One region of the Lentzea sp. NPDC059081 genome, then DNA from elsewhere that is predicted to be linked to it. Evidence: riboswitches for the same ligand, from Rfam matches in the RefSeq annotation. Region 1 holds a riboswitch; each other region holds the start of a gene.
The links. A riboswitch is a leader RNA that binds a small molecule or an ion and turns the genes downstream of it on or off. The one in region 1 is predicted to bind S-adenosylmethionine.
Positions count from the first base shown of each region.

Region 2: it holds a riboswitch for S-adenosylmethionine, as region 1 does, so the genes downstream of both, ACFWV3_RS11050 (aminotransferase class V-fold PLP-dependent enzyme) here and ACFWV3_RS39235 (methionine ABC transporter ATP-binding protein) in region 1, are expected to answer to the same signal.
Region 3: it holds a riboswitch for S-adenosylmethionine, as region 1 does, so the genes downstream of both, thrC (threonine synthase) here and ACFWV3_RS39235 (methionine ABC transporter ATP-binding protein) in region 1, are expected to answer to the same signal.

Region 1 covers NZ_JBHYGW010000031.1:73,053-79,693, reverse strand. Annotated here, with positions in the region: gene ACFWV3_RS39255 (ABC-F family ATP-binding cassette domain-containing protein) at 1-882, opposite strand, end outside; gene ACFWV3_RS39250 (4-(cytidine 5'-diphospho)-2-C-methyl-D-erythritol kinase) at 964-1,926, opposite strand; gene ACFWV3_RS39245 (MetQ/NlpA family ABC transporter substrate-binding protein) at 1,984-2,772, opposite strand; gene ACFWV3_RS39240 (methionine ABC transporter permease) at 2,802-3,458, opposite strand; gene ACFWV3_RS39235 (methionine ABC transporter ATP-binding protein) at 3,482-4,480, opposite strand; SAM riboswitch class I at 4,705-4,798, opposite strand; gene rsmA (16S rRNA (adenine(1518)-N(6)/adenine(1519)-N(6))-dimethyltransferase RsmA) at 4,887-5,723, opposite strand; gene ACFWV3_RS39225 (transglycosylase family protein) at 6,239-6,641, opposite strand, start outside.
Region 2 covers NZ_JBHYGW010000004.1:113,341-119,981, forward strand. Annotated here, with positions in the region: gene ACFWV3_RS11040 (M28 family metallopeptidase) at 1-655, opposite strand, end outside; gene ACFWV3_RS11045 (potassium/proton antiporter) at 787-2,274, shown strand; SAM riboswitch class IV at 2,348-2,462, shown strand; gene ACFWV3_RS11050 (aminotransferase class V-fold PLP-dependent enzyme) at 2,500-3,831, shown strand; gene lspA (signal peptidase II) at 3,855-4,625, shown strand; gene ACFWV3_RS11060 (RluA family pseudouridine synthase) at 4,777-5,661, shown strand; gene ACFWV3_RS11065 (NAD(P)-dependent oxidoreductase) at 5,735-6,337, shown strand; gene ACFWV3_RS11070 (LysR family transcriptional regulator) at 6,323-6,641, opposite strand, start outside.
Region 3 covers NZ_JBHYGW010000048.1:30,262-36,902, reverse strand. Annotated here, with positions in the region: gene ACFWV3_RS44110 (NUDIX hydrolase) at 1-260, opposite strand, end outside; gene ACFWV3_RS44105 (SPFH domain-containing protein) at 334-1,263, shown strand; gene ACFWV3_RS44100 (hypothetical protein) at 1,263-1,475, shown strand; gene rpsT (30S ribosomal protein S20) at 1,696-1,962, shown strand; gene holA (DNA polymerase III subunit delta) at 2,107-3,084, opposite strand; SAM riboswitch class I at 3,163-3,295, shown strand; gene thrC (threonine synthase) at 3,307-4,563, shown strand; gene ACFWV3_RS44080 (DNA internalization-related competence protein ComEC/Rec2) at 4,547-6,641, opposite strand, start outside.

The sequences.
Region 1 (6,641 bases):
CAGTGTGACGTCCTCGAGCTCGATCACCGTGCGCCCCAGGCGCTTCTTGGCGAACGCGAGCAGCTCCACCTTGTCGCGCAACGGGGGCACGTCCGCGATCAACGCCTCCGCCGCCTCGATCCGGTAGCGCGGCTTCGAGGTCCGCGCGGGCGCGCCGCGGCGCAGCCACGCGAGCTCCTTGCGCGCCAGGTTCTGCCGCTTCTCCTCGAGCGTGTCGGCGAGGCGCTGCCGCTCGGCGCGCGCGTAGATCCAGTCGGCGTACCCGCCCTCGTACTGCTCGACCTTGCCCTTCACGACTTCCCACGTGCGGTTGCAGACCGTGTCGAGGAACCACCGGTCGTGGGTGACGACGACGAGCGCGCTCCTGCGGGACAACAGGTGTTCCGCGAGCCACCGCACGCCTTCGACGTCCAGGTGGTTCGTCGGCTCGTCGAGCACGAGCAGCTCGAGGTCCTGGATCAGCGCGGCGGCCAGCGCGACGCGGCGCCGCTCGCCACCGGACATCGTGGAGACGACGGAGTCGAGGCCCAGCGCGGTGATGCCGAGTCCGTCCAAAATGGACCGCACGCGGGCGTCGGCCGCCCACTCGTGCTCGGACTCGAACCCGAGCGGGTCGATCACGGCGTTGCGCACGGTGGAGCCATGCGGCAGCTCGGTCCGCTGCGTCACGACGGCCATCCGCAGCCCGCGCGAGCGCGACACCCGGCCGTCGTCGGCGGGTTCCAGCCCGGCCAGCACCTCGAGCAGCGTCGTCTTGCCGCCGCCGTTCAGGCCGACGACACCGATCCGGTCGCCCTCGTTGACGCCGAGCGACACGCCGTCGAGCAGCGGACCGACGCCGAACGACTTCGACACGGACTCCAGGTTGACCAGGTTGGCCATCGAAACCTCACGACTCAGAAGAAAATGCCCCGCACGAGGCTACCTACCGGACCCGAAGGCGCTGTTCGCCAGCCGACGCTGTTACGCGTGCACCTCGGGTGGGGTGGGCTTGGGCTCTTCGGTCGTGATCACGCGCGCACCGGGCACCGGCCCGTGCGCGACCCGGACGGTGCGGCACACGCCGGCACCGGCCAGCTCGGCGGCCACGCGGACCGCCGTGTCGCCGTCCTCGCACAGGAACGCCGTCGTGGGCCCGGACCCGGACACGATGCCGGCCAGCGCGCCGGCGTCGACACCCGCCCGCAGCGTGCGGCGCAGGTTCGGGCGCAGCGAGACGGCGGCGGCCTGCAGGTCGTTGCCCAGCAGCAGCGCGAGCTGGCGCGGGTCGCCGGACGACAGCCCCTCCAGCACCGCCTCGACCGGGCCGACGCGGGGCGGGTCGCCCTCGGCGCGCAGGCGGTCCAGCTCGTCGAAGACGTCCGGAGTGGACAGACCGCGCCGGTCGAACGCGATGACCCAGTGGAACTGGTGGCGGCCGAGCACGGGCACGATCCGCTCGCCGCGGCCCGTGCCGAGAGCGGTGGCGCCGTAGAGGGCGAACGGGACGTCGGCACCGAGCTTGCCGGCCAGCTCGGCCAGCTCGTCGCGGCTGATGTCGAGCCGCCACAACGACGACAGGCCGACCAGCGCCGCCGCCGCGTCGGCACTGCCGCCCGCCATGCCGCCCGCGACCGGGATGGCCTTGCGGATGACGACGCGGACCTTCGGGTCGTCCGCGTCCTTGCCGACGTGCGCCGCGAGCAGCTGGACGGCGCGCCAGGCGAGGTTGGAGGCTCCGGTGGGCACCTGGTCGGCGCCCTCTCCGTACACCTCGACGCCGGGCTCGTCGGCGACCGCGACGGTGACCTCGTCGACCAGCGAAAGCGCCTGGAAGACCGTCACCAGGTCGTGGTAACCGTCCGGGCGCACGTCACCCACGGCCAGGTGCAGGTTGACCTTGGCCGGGACGCGAACTGTGACCGGGGGAGGAACGACTGCGAGCACCACGTCAGCCTACGGGCGTTCTCGGGTCCCGGACTCCTCCCCCGGCCATCGTCACCGTCAGACCGGGATGACCGAGCCGTTGTACGTCTGCTTGATGTAGTCCTTCACCTGCTGCGAGCCGAGCAGCTCCGCGAGGTCCTTCACGCGCTTGTCGTCCTTGAGCTCGGTGCGCGTGACCAGGCCGTTCGCGTTCGGGTTGCCCTCGGCCTTCTCCAGCGCGAGCGAGTCGGTGGCGGGCTTGAGACCGGCGTCGATGGCGTAGTTGCCGTTGATGACCGACGCGTCGGTGTCCTCCAGCGAACGCGGCAGCTGAGCGGCCTCAAGGGGCACGAACTGGAGGCCCTTCGGGTTCTCCGCGAGGTCCCGGACGGTCGGCTGGTCGACCGGCTTGAGCTTGATGAGGCCGTTCGCCTCCAGCAGCTTCAGGCCGCGGGCCTCGTTCGTGGCGTCGTTGGCCACGGCGACCTTGGCACCCGACGGCAGCTCGTCGAGCTTCTTGTACTTCTTCGAGTACAGGCCCAGCGGCTCGACGTGGACGGGCGCGACCCACTCGACCTTCGCGCCGCTCTCCTTCGTGAACGTCGCCAGGTACGGGACGGTCTGGAAGTAGTTGGCGTCCAGCGAGCCGTCGACCAGCGCCGTGTTGGGCTGCACGTAGTCGGTGAACTCGACGACCTCGATCTTCAGACCCTTCTGCGCGGCGAGGTTGTCGGCCACGTACTTCAGGATCTGGGCGTGCGGGACGGGCGAGACGCCGACCTTGAGCGTGTCGGACGCGCTGGAGCCGGACGAGCAGGCGGACAAAACAGTCAAAGCGACCGCGATCAGGGCAGCCTTAATACGCATGATGTTCCTTTTGAGAATTTTCTACTGGTTCAGACGGAGGCGTGCCGGCGCCGGTCGGACGCACGGGCGGCACGGGTGAAACCGAGCTGGATCACGGTCGTGAGCACGGCGAGCCACGCCACGGTGCTCCACAGGATCCGGTCGTTGAAGCGCTGGTAGCCCTCGCGGATGGCGAGGTCGCCGAGGCCACCGCCGCCGATCACGCCGGCCATCGCCGAGTACCCGATGAGGGCGATCACGGTAACGCCGATGGCGTTGATCAGCGCGGGCAGCGACTCGCGGATCAGCACGCTCCTGACGATCCTCAGCGTCGAGGCGCCGGTGGTGATCGCGGCCTCGACCACGGTCACGTGCACCTCGGACAGGATGTTCTGCACGAGCCGCCCGACGAACGGGATCGCTCCCACGGCCAGCGGCACGATGACCGCCGTGCTGCCGATGGAGCCGCCGACGATCAGGCGGGTGACCGACGTGAGCGCCACGAGCAGCACGATGAACGGCATCGAGCGGCCCAGGTCGGTGACGAAGCTCAGGATCCTGTGCACCGCGGCGTTCGGCCGCAGCCCGCCCTTGGCGGTGAGCTGCAGCCAAACACCCACGGGAACGCCCAGCAGTGTTGCGATGATCGTGGAGACGCCGACCATGTACAGCGTTTCTCCGGTGGCCTCGACGAGATACGAGATCACGTCGGACCAGGGTGTTGCAGACCTCACGCAGCTACTCCCTGCGGCCCCTTCAGGGACCTCTGCACCGCACCGCCGGCCTCGCCGATCCACTCGAGAGCGGAGTCGGAGCGCTCGCCGTTCAGGCCGAGGCGGAAGCGCGCGACGGGCGTCTCGCCCAGCCGGGTGAGGCCACCACCGACGATGTTCAGCTCCACGCCGAACCGGTGGGCCGCCTCCGGCAGCAGCGCGCCGACCGCGGCGAACCCGACGAGCACCACGTCGGCGACCCGGTCGTAGGCGGTCTCGTTGATCGGGTTCAGGTCGACGGCGGGCAGCAGCGCGGAGCTCGTGCGGCTCGTGGGGCTGTTGACCAGGTCGAGGACCTTGCCGTGCTCCACGACGCGACCCTGCTCCAGCACCGCGACGTCGTCGCAGATCTTCCGGACCACGCCCATGTCGTGCGTGACGACGAGGACGGTCACACCGAGCTCGGCGCGCGCACGGTCGAGCACGGTCAGCACGGAGCCGGTGGTCTCGGGGTCCAGGGCGCTGGTGGGCTCGTCGGCGAGGAGCACGGACGGGTTGGCGGCGAGGGCACGCGCCACGGCGATGCGCTGGCGCTGCCCGCCGGACAGCTGGTCGGGGTAGGCGGCGGCCTTGTCGGTCAGCCCGACGAGGTCGAGCAGCTCGCCCACACGGGTGCGGCGCTGCGGCCCCGGCACGCCCGCGCTCTCCAGCGGCAGGGCGATGTTGCCGGCCGCCGTGCGCTGCCGGAGGAGCGAATCCCCTTGCGGCACAACGCCGATCTGCCGGCGGGCAGCGCGGAGCGCGCTTCCGTCGAGGCTCGTGATGTCGGTGCCGTCGACGCGGATCGCACCCGAGTCGGGACGCTCGAGCAGCGCGACGCAGCGGGCGAGCGTCGACTTGCCGGCCCCGCTCGGGCCGACGACGCCGAGCACGGAGCCCGCCTCGACGTCGAGGGTCACGCCGTTCAGGGCGCTGACACCCTGGAAGGACTTGGTGAGGTTTTCGACAGTGATCACTTCTGCTCCACGGCTGCGCGCGACGGCACCTCGCCCGGCTGGTACGGGCGTGCGCGGTCGAAGTTTCTGCTCAGGTGTGTGCGCCCCTCGTGCTTCGGGAGGGCCGCGTCAAAGGACTGTGAGAAGGCGCCTTAGACGAGGTGGCGACGACATGCAGAAGCGGTGCGACGGCACTGGTCGACGACTCGACGGCGCGTCAGCATTCGCGTGGTACCCATGGTGATCCTCCATCGGTCCTGGCGTTAGCACCTGCCCGCATCCAGCGGGTGGTTGCTGCGACGTCGTAGAGCCAGGTCTCTCAGTCGCTCCGGATGGCAAGTAGCAGTCAACCGGACGGACGTTCGGTTGCGCAAGCCAGATTCCGATTCGTTCGACAGATCACACTGTTGGCCGAAGGATCCCCGGCCTAGACCTCGGCGATCCGGATGAAGTCGATCACGCTGAGCTGTTCGCCCCTTTGCCGGGGATCGATGCCCGCCTTCTGGAGCAGCTCGTCGACGTTCTCGGTGGTGCCCTTCAGCGCGGCCCTGAGGGTCTTGCGGCGCTGGGCGAAGGCGGCGTCGACGATCTTGAAGAGCTTGCCCTTGTCCACCGTGGACAGTGGCTTTTCGTGTCTGGTGAACGAGACCAGGCCGCTGTCCACGTTCGGAGCGGGCCAGAAGACGTTCTTGCCGATGGCGCCCGCTTTTCGCGCTTCGGCGTACCAGGCGAGCTTCACGCTCGGGACGCCGTAGATCTTGTTGCCCGGCTTCGCGGCCATCCTGTCGGCCACCTCCGCCTGGACCATGACGAGGCCTTTGTGGAGGGTGGGGAGCTCGTGCAGGAGGTGGAGGACCACCGGGACGGCGACGTTGTACGGGAGGTTGGCGACGATCGCCGTGGGTTGCACCGGCAGGTCTTCTTGGGTGACTTTCATGGCGTCCTTGAGGACGACGTGGAGCTTGTTCGCGTTGTCCGGGTCGTGTTCCTGGACTGTTCGGGGGAGCCTGTTTGCCAGGGGTGGGTCGATTTCCACCGCTACCACTTGGCTGGCTGCTGGGAGCAGGGCGAGGGTCAGGGAGCCCAGGCCTGGGCCTACCTCGAGGACTACGTCCTCATCGGTGAGGTTGGCGGATGCGACGATCTTGCGGACCGTGTTGGGGTCGTGGACGAAGTTCTGGCCCAGTTTTTTGGTTGGGCGGATGTCCAGCTCGTTGGCTAGACGGCGGACTTCGGCGGGTCCCAGCAGGCTCACGTCCTGCATTCTCGCACCGGGTTCCAGCGTGGTCGCGGTTGGCTGGTTCCGTGTTCCAGCGTGGTCGCCTGTGGCGGTTCCGTGCCTGTTCCAGCGTGGTCGCCAGTGCGGTCTGGTGCCTGTTCCAGCGTGGTCGTGCACCTCGGACGAAAGACTGGGTACATCGCCGCTCCGCGACGATTGCGATTGGGGCTTGACTTCGGGTCCCTTGCGAGGCGCTGGTTCGGCCGGAAAAGGCCGGATGCTTCGCAACCGGCCGATCCACAAGTGGTAGCACCTCGCACCCAAAGTCAAGCCCCAATCGCCTAACCACGAGTGGGTTCACCGCTACCCGGCGGCGTAAGGGAAGACGGCTCGCCTTCGGCATCGCGGTTGGGAGTGCGGGGGTTGTTTCGCCTCGCCTTCGGCATTGGCTGGGGCCTCGGCTTCGCCGTTGGCTGCGCCCCTCCCCCTCCAGGCACGACGAAGGCCGCCCGTGGTGCACGGGCGGCCTTCGTCTGGGGATCGGGAAGGGGTGGTGCGGTTTACGGCAGGCCCAGCTTCGCGCGGCAGCCCGGCCAGGCCGAGTACGTGCCGCCGCGGCCGTCGCGCAGCTTCGTGGCGATGGCGATCTGCTGTTCGCGGGTGGCCTGGTGCGGGAGGGCCGCGTAGGCGGTGCCTCCGTAGGCGGCCCAGGTGCTCGCGTTGAACTGGAGGCCGCCGTAGTAGCCGTTGCCGGTGTTGATGGCCCAGTTGCCGCCTGCCTCGCAGCCGGCGAGGCGGTCCCAGACCGCGCCGTCGGGGAGGGGCTTGGTGCCCACGGTGATCTTCTTGGGCTTCGGCTCCTTGGTGACCTTGCCGCCGATCTTCTCGCGGCTGATCTCCTTGCCGTTCTTCACCGTCACGCGGTACTGCGAGGTCTGCTCGCCGGCTTCGCCCGGTTCGGTG
Region 2 (6,641 bases), on a different contig from region 1:
CCGCCTGCAGGCGCTGTTGCAGGGCCAGCGAGCCGGAGGGCTGGCCGGAGGCGCTGTAGACGAAGTAGCCGGCGTTCGGCGAGCCGGTCATGTCGAAGTTCAGGTACGCCTTGATCTTCGACTTGTCGGTGCTGGACAGGGAGTTCACGTAGTAGGTCGAGCCGACGAGACCGCGTTCCTCCGCGCCCCACCAGCCGAAGCGCACGTGCTTGGTGGGCTGGAAACCGGTGGCCTTCATCTGCAGGGCCACCTCCAGGATCGACGCGGAGCCGGAGCCGTTGTCGTTGATGCCGGGGCCCGCCGTGACGCTGTCGAGGTGGCCGCCCAGCATGACGACGTTGTTCGCGTCGCCGCCGGGGTAGTCGGCGATCAGGTTGTAGCCGGTGGCGCCGCCGTTGGTGAACGACTGCACGCGCGTCGTGAAGCCGGCCGCGTCGAGCTTGCCCTTCACCCAGTTCACCGAGGCCAGGTACCCCGGACGTCCGTGAGCGCGGTTGCCGCCGTTGGCGGTCGCGATCGACTGGAACTGGGAGAGGTGGGACTGGACGTTCGCAACCGAGATGTTCGGTGCCGCCAGGGCCGCCGGAGCGGCCGCGTGCGCCGTGGTTGTTCCGGCCACCGTCAAGGCGGCCGCCAGCGCGATCAGGATCCTCATGGTTCAACTCCGTGCAGGGTTGGGATTGAGCCACTGATCAACGTGCTCCACTGTGCGTCCGGCCCACCAGGGGCGAACGTCGGGAGTTGTTAACGCGTCTGATTCGTCCAGATCGGTGGTGATCAACCAGAATGGTCCAGGTGGGTGACGTCACGGTCGTACTGGGCATCGGCGCTGCCGTACTGCTGATCTCCGTGATCGCGGTGCGGGTGTCGACCCGGCTCGGGCTGCCCTCGTTGTTGCTGTACCTCGGGATCGGCGTGCTGCTCGGCGAGTCCGTGGCCGGCATCAAGTTCGACGACGCCGGCCTCACGCAGTCGCTGGGCATCGCCGCTCTCGTGCTGATCCTGACCGAGGGCGGGCTCACGACCCGTTGGCACGCCGTCAAGACGTCGCTGTGGTTAGGCGTCGCACTGTCCACAGTGGCCGTTGTGGTCAGCGTCGCCGTGACGGGGACGGCGCTGCACTTCCTGCTCGGCCTCGACTGGCGGATGGCGTTGCTGTGGGGCGCGGTGCTGTCGTCGACGGACGCGGCCGCGGTCTTCAGCGTCCTGCGGTCGCTGGGTGTCGGCGCGCGGCTCACCGGCGCGCTCGAGCTGGAGTCGGGTCTCAACGACGCACCGGTCTACATCGCGGTCGTGCTGCTGGCCTCGTCCGACCAGATCTCCTGGACGGCGCCCCTTCTCGTGGTCTACGAACTGGCCGCAGGCGCGCTCATCGGTGTCGTGCTGGGCGTGTTCGGCGGTGCGGGGCTGAGACGCGCGGCCTTGCCCGCCACCGGTCTCTACCCGCTCGCGACCGTCGCGGTGTGCGTGATCGCTTACACCGCGGGCGATCTCGCGCACGCGTCCGGGTTCCTCGCCACCTACGTCGCCGCGCTCGTCCTCGGCAACGCCCGGCTGCCGCACCGCGCCGACACGCTCTCGTTCGCCGAAGGCCTCGGCTGGCTCGCGCAGATCGGGCTGTTCGTGCTGCTCGGCCTCTACGCCTCGCCGATGCGGTTGCTGGACGTGCTGGTCCCCGCGCTGATCGCGGGTGTGGTGCTGACGTTCGTGGCCCGGCCGCTGTCGGTGGTGTTGTCCTCGTTGCCGTTCAAGGTGCCCTGGCGCGAACAGGCGTTCCTCTCCTGGTCCGGCCTGCGCGGCGCGGTGCCGATCGTGTTCGCGCTGATCCCGTTGATCCAGGGCGTCGAAGGCGCGCGTGAGCTGGTCGACGTCGTGTTCGTGCTGGTCATCGTGCTGACCGTGGTGCAGGGGACGACGCTGCCGTTCCTCGCGCGGCGCCTCGGGCTGGTGCGCGCGGGGGAGCCGCAGGAGGTCCAGGTCGACTCCTCGCCGTTGGACGAGCTGGGCGCCGAGCTGCTGCAGGTGCACATCCAGCGCGGGTCGAAGCTGCACGGCGTCTACATGTCCGAGCTGAGGCTGCCGAGCGGCGCCACGGTGAGCCTCGTGGTGCGCGGCGGGAAGAGTTTCACGCCACAGCCGACGACCAGGCTGCAGACCGACGACCAGTTGCTCATCGTCACCACCGAGGAGGCGCGCGAGGCCGCTGAGCGGCGCGTTCGTGCCGTGGACCGGGCCGGTCGCTACGCACGGTGGAAGGGCGAGACGGGCGATTGAGTCGGTTCCCGATGCTTCTCAGCATGTGATCGGGTGTCGACGGGCGCCGCGGGCTCCGCTAACGTCGTCGGCAGGTCATGAGAGCCAGCGTCAAGCCCAAGCTTGCTGGCCGGCAACCCTCCAACCGCGGTGGGGTGCCCTTGGTGAGGACCTGGTCCGGCGCGCGGGGCGCCGGTCAAGCGCGGGCCTTCGCTCAACGGGGCCCCTGGCCTCGGAGGCAGCTCGATGACGCTCGCGATCACCCCCAGCACCACCACGGCGGTTCCGGCTGTCGTCGGCGCTGACCTGAGGGTTCCCCTCGTCACCGGAGAGCGCGTCACGTACGCCAACCTCGACCACGCGGCGAGCGCGCCGTGCCTGCAGGAGGTGCGCGACGCCGTCGACGAGCTGCTGCCCTGGTACGCCAGCGTGCACCGCGGCGCCGGGTTCGCCTCGCAGGTCTCGACCCGCGTCTACGAGCAGGCGCGCGACCGCATCCGCAAGTTCGTCGGCGCCCGCTCGTCCGACACCGTCGTCTTCACCCGCAACACCACGGACTCGCTGAACCTGTTGGCGCGCAGCGTTCCCCGCAACACCGCCGTTGTGCTGTTCGACAGCGAGCACCACGCCGCGCTGCTGCCGTGGCGCGGTCCGCACGTGCAGCGCATTCCCGCCCCTTCGTCGTCCGGCGCGGCCCTCGCGGCGCTGGACCGGGCGTTGGCCGCCGCCCCGGTCGGCCCTCGGCTCGTGATCGTCACCGGGGCGTCCAACGTCACGGGGGAGCTGTGGCCCGTCGCGGAGCTCGCGAAGGTCGCCCGCCGGCACGGCGCCCGCGTCGCGCTCGACGCCGCGCAGCTCGCCCCGCACCGCCCGATCGACGCCCGTGAGCTCGACGTCGACTACATCGCGTTCTCCGGACACAAGATCTACGCGCCGTTCGGCGCCGGTGTGCTCGTGGGCCGCGCCGACTGGCTGCAGCAGGCCCAGCCGTACCTGGTGGGCGGCGGCGCGACGTCGAAGGTCACCGACCACGGCGACCGGCTCGGCGTGGCGTGGTCCGCCGTGCCCGAACGGCACGAGGCCGGCAGCCCGAACGTCGTGGGCGTGCACGCGCTGGCCGCGGCCTGCGAGATCCTGTCGCGGCACTGGGAGCAGACCGTCGCGCACGAGCAGGAGCTGCTCGCGCGTCTGCGTGAAGGCCTGCGCACGATCCCCGGCTTCCGCGAGCTCAGGATCCTGTCCGACGCGGACAAGGTCGGCGTCGTGAGCTTCACGGTCTCCGGCTTCGACGCGGGCTTCCTCGCGGCGGCGCTCTCGGCCGAGTACGGCATCGGTGTGCGCGACGGCGCGTTCTGCGCGCACGTCATCGTGGGCCGTCTGGTCAAGCAGGTCGGGTCGCACGAAGAACGTGCCGTGCGCGCGTCGATCGGCCTCGGCACGACGGTGGAGCACGTCGACCGTTTGGTCGCGGCGCTGCGCACTCTCGTCACCGAGGGTCCGAAGTGGACGTACGCGCAGCGCGACGGCCGCTGGGTCGCCGAGGACGACGGCCGAACCCTGCCGCCGTTTCTCGCGTAGTCCCTGGAGTGGACAATGACCTGGTGACGGACGAGCCCAAGGCCGACGAGAAGGTCTCCGCGGAGGCCGCCGGGAAAGACGGCGGGAAGGCCGCGGAGAAACCGGCGGAGACGCTGGTCAGCGAGCCGGAGAAGCCCGTCTTCGAGGTCGTGACACCCGTCGTGGAGGACAAGGCCGAGGCGCCGGCCCCCGCGAAGGCGGAGGACGACGACGTCGTCGAGGGCTTCTCGTTCACCGGTTCGCTGCCGGAACCGCGGACGAGGTTCCTCGCGGTCCTGGCCGCCGGCGTGCTGGCGCTGGACGTGCTCACCAAGGTCTCGGCCGTGGCGTTCCTCGAGGGCGCCGACCCGATCAAGATCTTCGGCGGCGCACTCTACCTGACGTTCGTCCGCAACCCCGGTGCCGCCTTCGGGCTGGCCGAGGGCTGGACGTGGATCCTCGCGCTGATCGCGTTCGGCGTCGCCGGGTTCATCGTCTGGATCTCGCGCAACCTCCGCTCGCAGGGCTGGGCGGCCGGGCTCGGCCTGGTGCTGGGCGGTGCCGTCGGCAACCTCGCGGACCGCCTGTTCCGCGAGCCGGGACCGATGCGCGGCCACGTCGTCGACTTCCTGTCGCTCTTCGACCCGTACGGCGGCGTGTGGCCGGTGTTCAACATCGCCGACATGGCGATCGTCGGCGGTGGCGCGACGATCATCGTGCTCGCGCTCATGCAGCACGACTACGACGGGACGATCACCAAGGACGAAGAGTCTCCCGTCGCCGTCGAGCAGGACGGGCTCGCGAAGCCCGACTAGCGCGGCTGGTAAATTCGTGGTTCTGCCCGGTGTGGTCGCTGGTGAAGAACGCCCAGCTCAGGCGCACGAGAGGCGAACCACAGCCAGAAGAAGGTCGAGGCCCCGCGTGAGCGGATACCGAACGCTGCCGATTCCCGACGGTCTGGACGGCATGCGCGTCGACGCCGGCCTCGCGAAGCTGCTCGGCCTGTCCCGCACCGCCGTCGCGGCCATCGCCGACGCCGACGACGTGCTGGTCGACGGCCGGGTCGTCGGCAAGTCCGACCGCCTCACGGCCGGGTCGATGCTCGAGATCACGCTGCCGGCGCCGCCGCAGCCGATCACCGTCCAGGCGATCCCCGTCGAGGGCCTGAAGATCATCCACGAGGACGACGACATCATCGTCGTCGACAAGCCGGTCGGCGTCGCCGTGCACCCGTCGCCCGGCTGGACCGGGCCGACCGTCGTGGGCGGGCTCGCCGCAGCCGGGCACCGCGTCGCCACGTCCGGCGCCGCCGAGCGCCAGGGCGTCGTGCACCGGCTCGACGTCGGCACGACGGGCGTGATGGTGGTGGCCAAGTCCGAGTCCGCGTACTCCGCGCTGAAGCACGCCTTCAAGGAGCGGACCGTCGACAAGGTCTACCACGCGATCGTGCAGGGCCACCCGGACCCGATCAAGGGCACCATCGACGCGCCGATCGACCGCCACCCGAAGCACGACTACAAGTTCGCGGTGATGAACTCCGGCAAGCCGTCGATCACGCACTACGAGGTGATCGAGGCGTTCCGCGCGGCGTCGTTCGTCGAGGTGCACCTGGAGACCGGCCGCACGCACCAGATCCGCGTGCACTTCTCCGCGCTGCACCACCCGTGCGTCGGCGACCTGACCTACGGCGCCGACCCGACGCTGGCCAAGCGCCTCGGCGTCACGCGGCAGTGGCTGCACGCGCGGCAGCTCGGGTTCCACCACCCCGCCGACGGGCAGTGGGTCACGTTCACCTCGGACTACCCGGACGACCTGGCGCAGGCGTTGGAGAAGCTCCGCGAGGAAGGCTGATTTACTTCAGGTAAATCATCGCTTGACGACGTTGCACTTGATGTTAATCGGTGCGCTCAATAGCGTTGCCGGCATGAACCTGATCGTTCTCGCAGCCTCCGGACGGACCGGTCTCGCTCTGGCCAGGAAGGCCCTGGAGCGCGGCCACACCGTCACCGCCATCGCCCGCGACCCCGAGCGGATCGACCTCGACCACGAGAACCTCCGCAAGGTCGCGGGCGACGTGAGCGACCCGGCGAGCATCGCCGCGGTCGTCGGCCCGGACTCCGTCGTCCTGTCCGGCCTGGGCACCGACGTCCCGGGCGTCCTGTCCGCCGGCGCCAAGGCGGTCCTCGCGGCCGAGCCGCGGCGCGTCATCTGGCTCGGCGCCTACGGCACGGGCCCGTCCGCCGAAGCCGCCGGCGAGGGCGCCGCCGTGCTGGAGAAGTTCTTCGGCGACCGGATCCCGGACAAGGTCGCCGCCGACACCGCCGTGCTCGCCGCCGGGGGCACCGTCTTCCACGCCGGGGTGCTGACCGACGAACCCGAGAGCGCGACCAGGCGCACGGCCGGCCTGGACGAGGCGCCGCCGTTCGACCTCTCGGCGAAGGTCAGCCGCGACACCGTGGCGGCCGCGATGCTGGACGAGGCGGAAAACCCGCGCTTCGCCGGCGCCGTGGCCCTACCGCTGTCGTAAGACGTCGGTGAGGGTTGCTCGCACCTGGTCGCGCAGCCAGGCGTGCGCGAGGTCCGAGTCGTAGCGCTGGTGCCAGTTGCAGTTGACCGGGGCCTCCGGCGACTCGGCGGGCAACGGCCGGGTGACCAGCCCGAACGCCTCGATCAACGGCCGGCACAGCACCGTCGTGGTGGTGACCAGGACGTCGCTCGCGGCCGCGATCTGCAGGGCGGAGTGCACCGTCGCCACCGTCGCGATCACCCTGCGGCGCAGGCCCTGCGAGGCCAGCAGGTCGTCGATCGGCGCGGTGAGCCGGCCACGCCGG
Region 3 (6,641 bases), on a different contig from region 1:
CGCAGCGCGTGGTAGTCGCGGTCGGGCTCCTCGCGGAACTCCGAGTCGATGCCCAGCAGCCGCAGGACCTCGACCTCGAACCCGGTCTCCTCCTCGAACTCGCGGACGACCGCGTCGTACGGGTGCTCGCCGTGGTCCAGGCCGCCGCCGGGAAGGATCCACCGCTTGCCCGACGGGCCGAGCCAGCGCGCCAGCAAGATCTCCTCCGCGTCGTTGACGCACACCCCGTAGGCGGCCACACGCTGCTTCTTCGCCCTCATGCGACTCAGCGTAACTTGCGATCATCGCGAAAAAAGTGATATCACTTAGATACTACTTCGCTAGGGGGTCCGGATGAGCGCATCCATCGAGACGACGGTCCACATGCCGGCACCTGCCGTCCGTGAGAAGCACGCGCGGGAGCTGACCGGTCTGCCGATGTTCTTCGTGGGTTTCGGGGTGTTCGTGGTGGCGGTGTGGACGATCATCGAGGGAATCAGCACCGCCGTGGAGACCGAGGTGCCGCCGGTGGGGGCGATCATCACCAGCCTCCTGCTGTTCCTGGCGGGAGCGGTGGTGATGCGAGGGCTGTTCACCGTCGCGCCCGGTGAGGCGCGGGTGCTGCAGTTCCTCGGCCGCTACGTCGGCACGGTCCGCACGGACGGCCTGCGGTGGGCGAACCCGCTCACCACCCGTCAGAAGATCTCGACCAGGATCCGCAACCACGAGACGCAGACGCTGAAGGTCAACGACGCGGACGGCAACCCGATCGAGATCGCCGCCGTGGTCGTGTGGCAGGTGGAGGACACCGCCCGCGCCCGGTTCGAGGTGGACGACTTCGTGCGGTTCGTCGGCATCCAGACGGAGACCGCCGTGCGGCACATCGCGACGAGCTATCCGTACGACAACCACGACGAGGCAGGCCTGTCGCTGCGGGAGAACGCGGACGAGATCACCGAGACGCTGGCGATCGAGATCTCGGCACGCGTGCAGTCCGCCGGCGTGAAGGTGATCGAGTCGCGGCTCACCCACCTCGCGTACGCGCCGGAGATCGCACACGCCATGCTTCAGCGACAGCAGGCGGGCGCGGTCGTCGCGGCCCGCACGCGGATCGTGGAGGGAGCTGTCGGCATGGTCGAGCTGGCGCTGGAACGGCTCGCCGACCACGACGTCGTCGAGCTCGACGAAGAACGGAAGGCGGCGATGGTGTCGAACCTGCTCGTCGTGCTGTGCGGTGACCGCTCCACCCAGCCCGTGGTGAACACCGGGTCGCTGTACACCTGATGGCCGATCGCAAGAGCGTTCTGCTCAGGCTCGACCCGGCCGTGCACGACGCGTTGAGCAGGTGGGCGAACGACGAGCTGCGCAGCACCAACGCGCAGATCGAGTTCCTGCTGCGGCGCGCACTGGCCGAAGCGGGCCGGCTGCCCGGCGAGGCGAAGAAGATGCCTCGCCGCGGCCGCCCGCCGAAGAACCCGGAACCGGGCGACGACTGAGCGCTCGCGGCCGCACCAGATGGCCGTACGCGATGGTCACCAGGCGTCGGGGACGCCGCGGAAGGCCACGTTCGTGGCCCGGTGAGCTGGCCTGATATCCTTCGTCGTCGTGAACGCGCGGCACTCCGCCGTGGAGGAGAGCCGGTCCAGGCGAACAGCACTGGCCGGTGCCGACGAAGCGCGTCACGAACTCCGGTTTCGACACGAAGGGTGATGTCGCATGGCGAACATCAAGTCCCAGCTCAAGCGGATCAAGACCAACGAGAAGGCGCGCCTGCGCAACAAGTCGGTCAAGTCGTCCCTCAAGACGGCCATCCGCAAGTTCCGCGAGGCTGCCGAGGCCGGTGACAAGGCGAAGGCCCTGGAGCTGCTGCAGGACGCGTCCCGCAAGCTCGACAAGGCCGCCACCAAGGGCGTCATCCACGCCAACCAGGCCGCCAACAAGAAGTCGGCGATGGCGCTGCGCGCGAACCAGCTCGAGGGCTGATTCCGCTCGTAGAGCATCGAACTTCGGCAAAGGGGTCCGCTTCCTCAGGGAAGCGGGCCCCTTTCGCATTCGGTCCGGTGCGTCGTCGCACCGCGATTCACCGGCGCTTGGACACCTGATCGGATCCCGCGCCCGAGGTGATCGCTAACGACGGCCGTGCGCCGCGACGATCTTGAGCACGGCGCGTTCCAGTGCGTAGTCGGCGTCGGCCGCCACGCCCTTCACGTCGGCGTTGAGGCCCGCGACCACCTGCATCGCCTCGGCGAGGCCCGACTGGTCCCAGTTGCGGGACTGGGCCTGCGCCTTCTTGATCTTCCACGGCGGCATGCCGAGCGGACCGGCCAGGCTGAACGGGTCTGCCCTGCCGACCGCGGACACCCGCGCGACCGTGCGCACCGCGTCCGCCAGCGCGTCCGCCACGAGCACGTGCGGGACGCCGAGCTGCATGGCCCAGCGCAACGCCTCCATGGCGCCCGCCCGGTCACCGACGACGGCCTTCTCCGCCACGGCGAACCCGGTCACCTCGGCCTTGCCCTGGTGGTAGCGGCGGATCTCCTCGACCGTCACCTTGCCGTCGGTGTCCGACACGAGCTGCGACGCCGCGGCGGCGAGCTCGCGCAGGTTCGTGCCCACGGCGTCGATGAGCGTGGCCACGGCCTCCGGGTCGATCTTGCCGCCCGCCTGCCGCACCTCGTTGCGCACGAACGCCTCGCGGTCACCGGCCTTGGTGACCTTGGGGCACTCGGTGACGCCGGCGCCCGCCTTCTTCAGCTGCCCCGGCAGGTCCTTGGCCGCCTTGCTGCGACCACCGCCCGTGTGCACGACGACGAGCGTGACCCCGTCCGCCGGCGCCTTGGTGTAGGAGAGCACCGTGTCGGCGACCTCCTTGCCGATGTCCTGCGCGTTCTGCAGGACGATCACGCGCCCCTCGGCGAACAGCGACGGGCTGACCAGCTCGGCCAGCTCAGGAGGGGTGAGATCAGTCACCTGCACACGGGTCAGGTCCGCGTTCGGATCGACCTTCCGTGCAGCCTCGAGAGCCGCCCGAACAGCCCGTTCGACCAGCAGCTCCTCCTCGCCGATGACGAGGTGCAGTGACTCCGGTGCGCTCACACTCCGCATCCTTCCACGTCCCGGATCGTGGACGTTGGTGGCTGAGCGACGGACCGGTGCCGTAGTTTGGTAGGCACAACTGAACACCGCTCATCCAGAGGGGCAGAGGGACCGGCCCGAAGAAGCCCCGGCAACCGGCGTCAGCGCAGCAGTGCACCACCGCGCGCGGACGATCACGGTGCCAATTCCGACCCGTTCGATTTCGCGGGAAAGATGAGGAGATACCTCGCGATGACTGCTGTCTCTGTGCCCACGAGCACCAAGTTCGACCTCGGCCCCGCCCGCGCACTGCTGTGCCGTGAATGCGGAAACGAGACCCCTCTCGCTCCTGAGTACGCCTGTCTGGAGTGTTTCGGGCCGCTGGAAGTGGCCTACGACTTCGGGAAGATCCGGCGCGAGGACATCGAAGCCGGCCCCAGGTCGATCTGGCGCTACCGCGGCCTCCTCCCCGTTCCGTCCACTGTGGAACAGCACCCGAACACCGATCCCGGCGGCACCCGCCTGGTCGAGGCGCACAACCTCGCCAAGGCACTGGGAGTCCGCAAGATCTGGGTGAAGGACGACACCGGCAACCCCACCCACTCGTTCAAGGACCGCGTGGTCGGCGTGGCCCTGGCCGCCGCCCGCGAGCTCGGCTTCAAGGTGCTGGCCTGCCCCTCCACCGGCAACCTGGCGAACGCCGTCGCCGCGGCCGCCGCCCGCGCCGGCTGGAAGTCCGTCGTCCTCGTTCCCTCCAACCTCGAACGCGCCAAGATCCTCATGAGCGCGGTGTACGAAGGCGACCTGATCGCCGTCGACGGCAACTACGACGACGTGAACCGCCTCGCCCAGGAACTCGCCGCGGAGAACGAGGACTGGGCGTTCGTGAACGTCAACGTCCGCCCGTACTACGCGGAGGGCTCGAAGACGCTCGGCTACGAGGTCGCCGAACAGCTCGGCTGGCGCCTGCCCGACCAGATCGTGGTGCCGATCGCGTCCGGCTCGCAGCTCACCAAGGTCGACAAGGCGTTCCGCGAGCTCGGCCAGCTCGACCTGGTCGAAGCCACGCCGTACAAGGTCTTCGGCGCGCAGGCCACCGGCTGCTCCCCGATCTCCGCCGCCTTCAAGGCCGGCCACGACGTCATCCGCCCGGTCCGCCCGGACACCATCGCCCGCTCGCTGGCGATCGGCGCCCCGGCCGACGGCCCGTACGTGCTCGACGCGGTCCGCCGCACCAACGGCGCGATCGAGGACGTCACCGACGAAGAGGTCGTCGAGGGCATCAAGCTCCTCGCCCGCACCGAGGGCATCTTCGCCGAGACCGCTGGCGGCGTGACCGTGGCGACGGCGAAGAAGCTGATCGAGTCGGGCCAGCTCGACCCGGACGCGGAGACCGTGCTGCTCATCACCGGCGACGGCCTCAAGACCCTCGACGCGTTGGGCGACACGATCGGCCCGCGCGCGACGGTCCCGCCGTCGGCCGAGGCCGTCATCAACGCGCTGCGCTAGTCATCACCTCCTCCCGGACGCGATCTCCTTGCCTCAGAAGGAGATCGCGTCCGTCTTGAGCCACCCGGTGCGCGGGAACCGTTGCAGGCCGTCCATCACGTGCGGCCCGACCGGAAGCGCGTTCGCACGCCACGCCGCGACTTGTTTCGGCCACGCGGATTCCGCCTTGAGCGCGTTGTAGTGGTAGTCGTGCCAGACGTGCGGCGCGATCCGCAGCGCGTCGTCGAACACGAACTCCGACACGAGGTCGTACGCCTCCTCCGGCGTCTCGGCCTTCGTGGGCGGCAGCACGTGCGTGGTCTTCGCCTTGTGCGTGATGGCGCGTGTGCCGTCGGCGAGTGTTTCGCAGATGTAGTAACCGAAATCGGGCTTGAGCTCGTCGTGCGGCCACGGCGAGGGCGAGTAGCCCACCTGCCAGAGCGCCCACGCGAAGCCCGGCGTGCCACCGGGAATCGGGTAGCGGGGGTTGTACAGCCTGACCCAGACCATCTCTTCTCCTTCGTACGACTCGGTTCCCCGGCAACACCGCCAGGTCGCCGTCCTTGTCCGTGCGCAACACCAACGCACCTCCCGTCCGCAGCGCGTCGATCACGTGCGGACTCGGGTGCCCGTACCTGTTGTTCTCGCCGACGCTCACCAGCGCGACCCGCGGCCGCACGGCCTTGAGGAACGCCGGCAGCGAGTACCGCGACCCGTGGTGCGGCACCTTGAGCACCTCGGCGCCGAGGTCCCGCTCTCCCAGCAACGACGCCTGGCCGGCCAGTTCGACGTCACCGGTGAGCAGCACCCGGCCCGCTCTCGTGTGGGCCTTGAGCACGAGCGAGTAGTCGTTCACCGTCGTGTTCGCGTCCTGGGCGACCGGCGGATGCCGCGGCCCCAGCACCTCCAGCTCCAGTCCCGGCAGGGCGAACCGCTCCCCCGCCTTCGGTTCCACGACCCGCACGCCATGAGCGCGGGCCCGCGCGCTGACCTCCCTCCACGCCCAGTCGGGCTCCTTGAGCGGCCCGACCGCCACGGCTCCCACCGCACGCCCGGTGAGCACCGCGTCGAGACCGCCGACGTGGTCCGCGTGCAGGTGCGTCAGCACGAGCAGCGGAATCCTCTTGATCCCCAACGTCTTCAGGCACCGGTCCACCGCACCGGGATCAGGCCCGGTGTCGACGAGGACCGCCCGGTCGGCGTCGTCCGTGGCGAGCACCAGCGCGTCACCCTGGCCGACGTCGCAGCTGACGACCTTCCAGCCCTCCGGCGGCCAGTCCGGCGCCACCACCTTCAGCGGCACCAGCACCACGAACCCGCCGACCAGCACCGCGACGACCAACGTCCGCGTCTTCTTGAAACGCAGCAGCAACACCGTCACCGCCACGACCGCCGTCAACGCGACCGCCCCGGCCCAGCCCTCCGGCCAGCCGACCGCCGCACCGGGCACGGTCGCCGCCTGCCGCCCGACCTGGACCAGCCAGGTCACCGCGGGCCCGGCGACGTGGACGAGCAGCTCGGCCGCGTCCGGCCACACCGGCGCGACGACCGCCGCCACCACCCCGAGCACCGTCGCCGGCGCGACCACCGGCCCCGCGACGAGGTTGGCGACCACCGACACCAGGCTCACCTGACCGCTCAGCCCGGCCACCACCGGAGCGGTGGCGAGGCTCGCGGCAGTCGGGATGACGACCGCCTCGGCCAGCCCGCTCGGCACGCCGCGTTCCTTGAGCGCCCGTGCCCACCTCGGAGCGACCAGAACCAGAGCCGCCGTCGCGATCACGGACAACGCGAACCCCGGATCACCGCCCAGCGCCGGATCGACGAGCACGAGGACGAACACCGCCGTCGCGAGGCTCGGCACCGCGGACCGTTCCCGTCCGAGCACCAGTGCCAGCAACGCCACCGCACCCATGACCGCGGCCCTCAGCACGCTGGGCTCCGGTCCGGCCAGGACCACGAACCCGACCAGCGCCACCATCGCGGCGACCGCGGCCTGACGGGGACCGAACCTCCGCAGGAGCAGGTAGACCACACCGCAGACGATGGCCAGGTTCGCGCCGCTCACCGCGAGCAGGTGAGCGAGGCCGGCCGTGCGG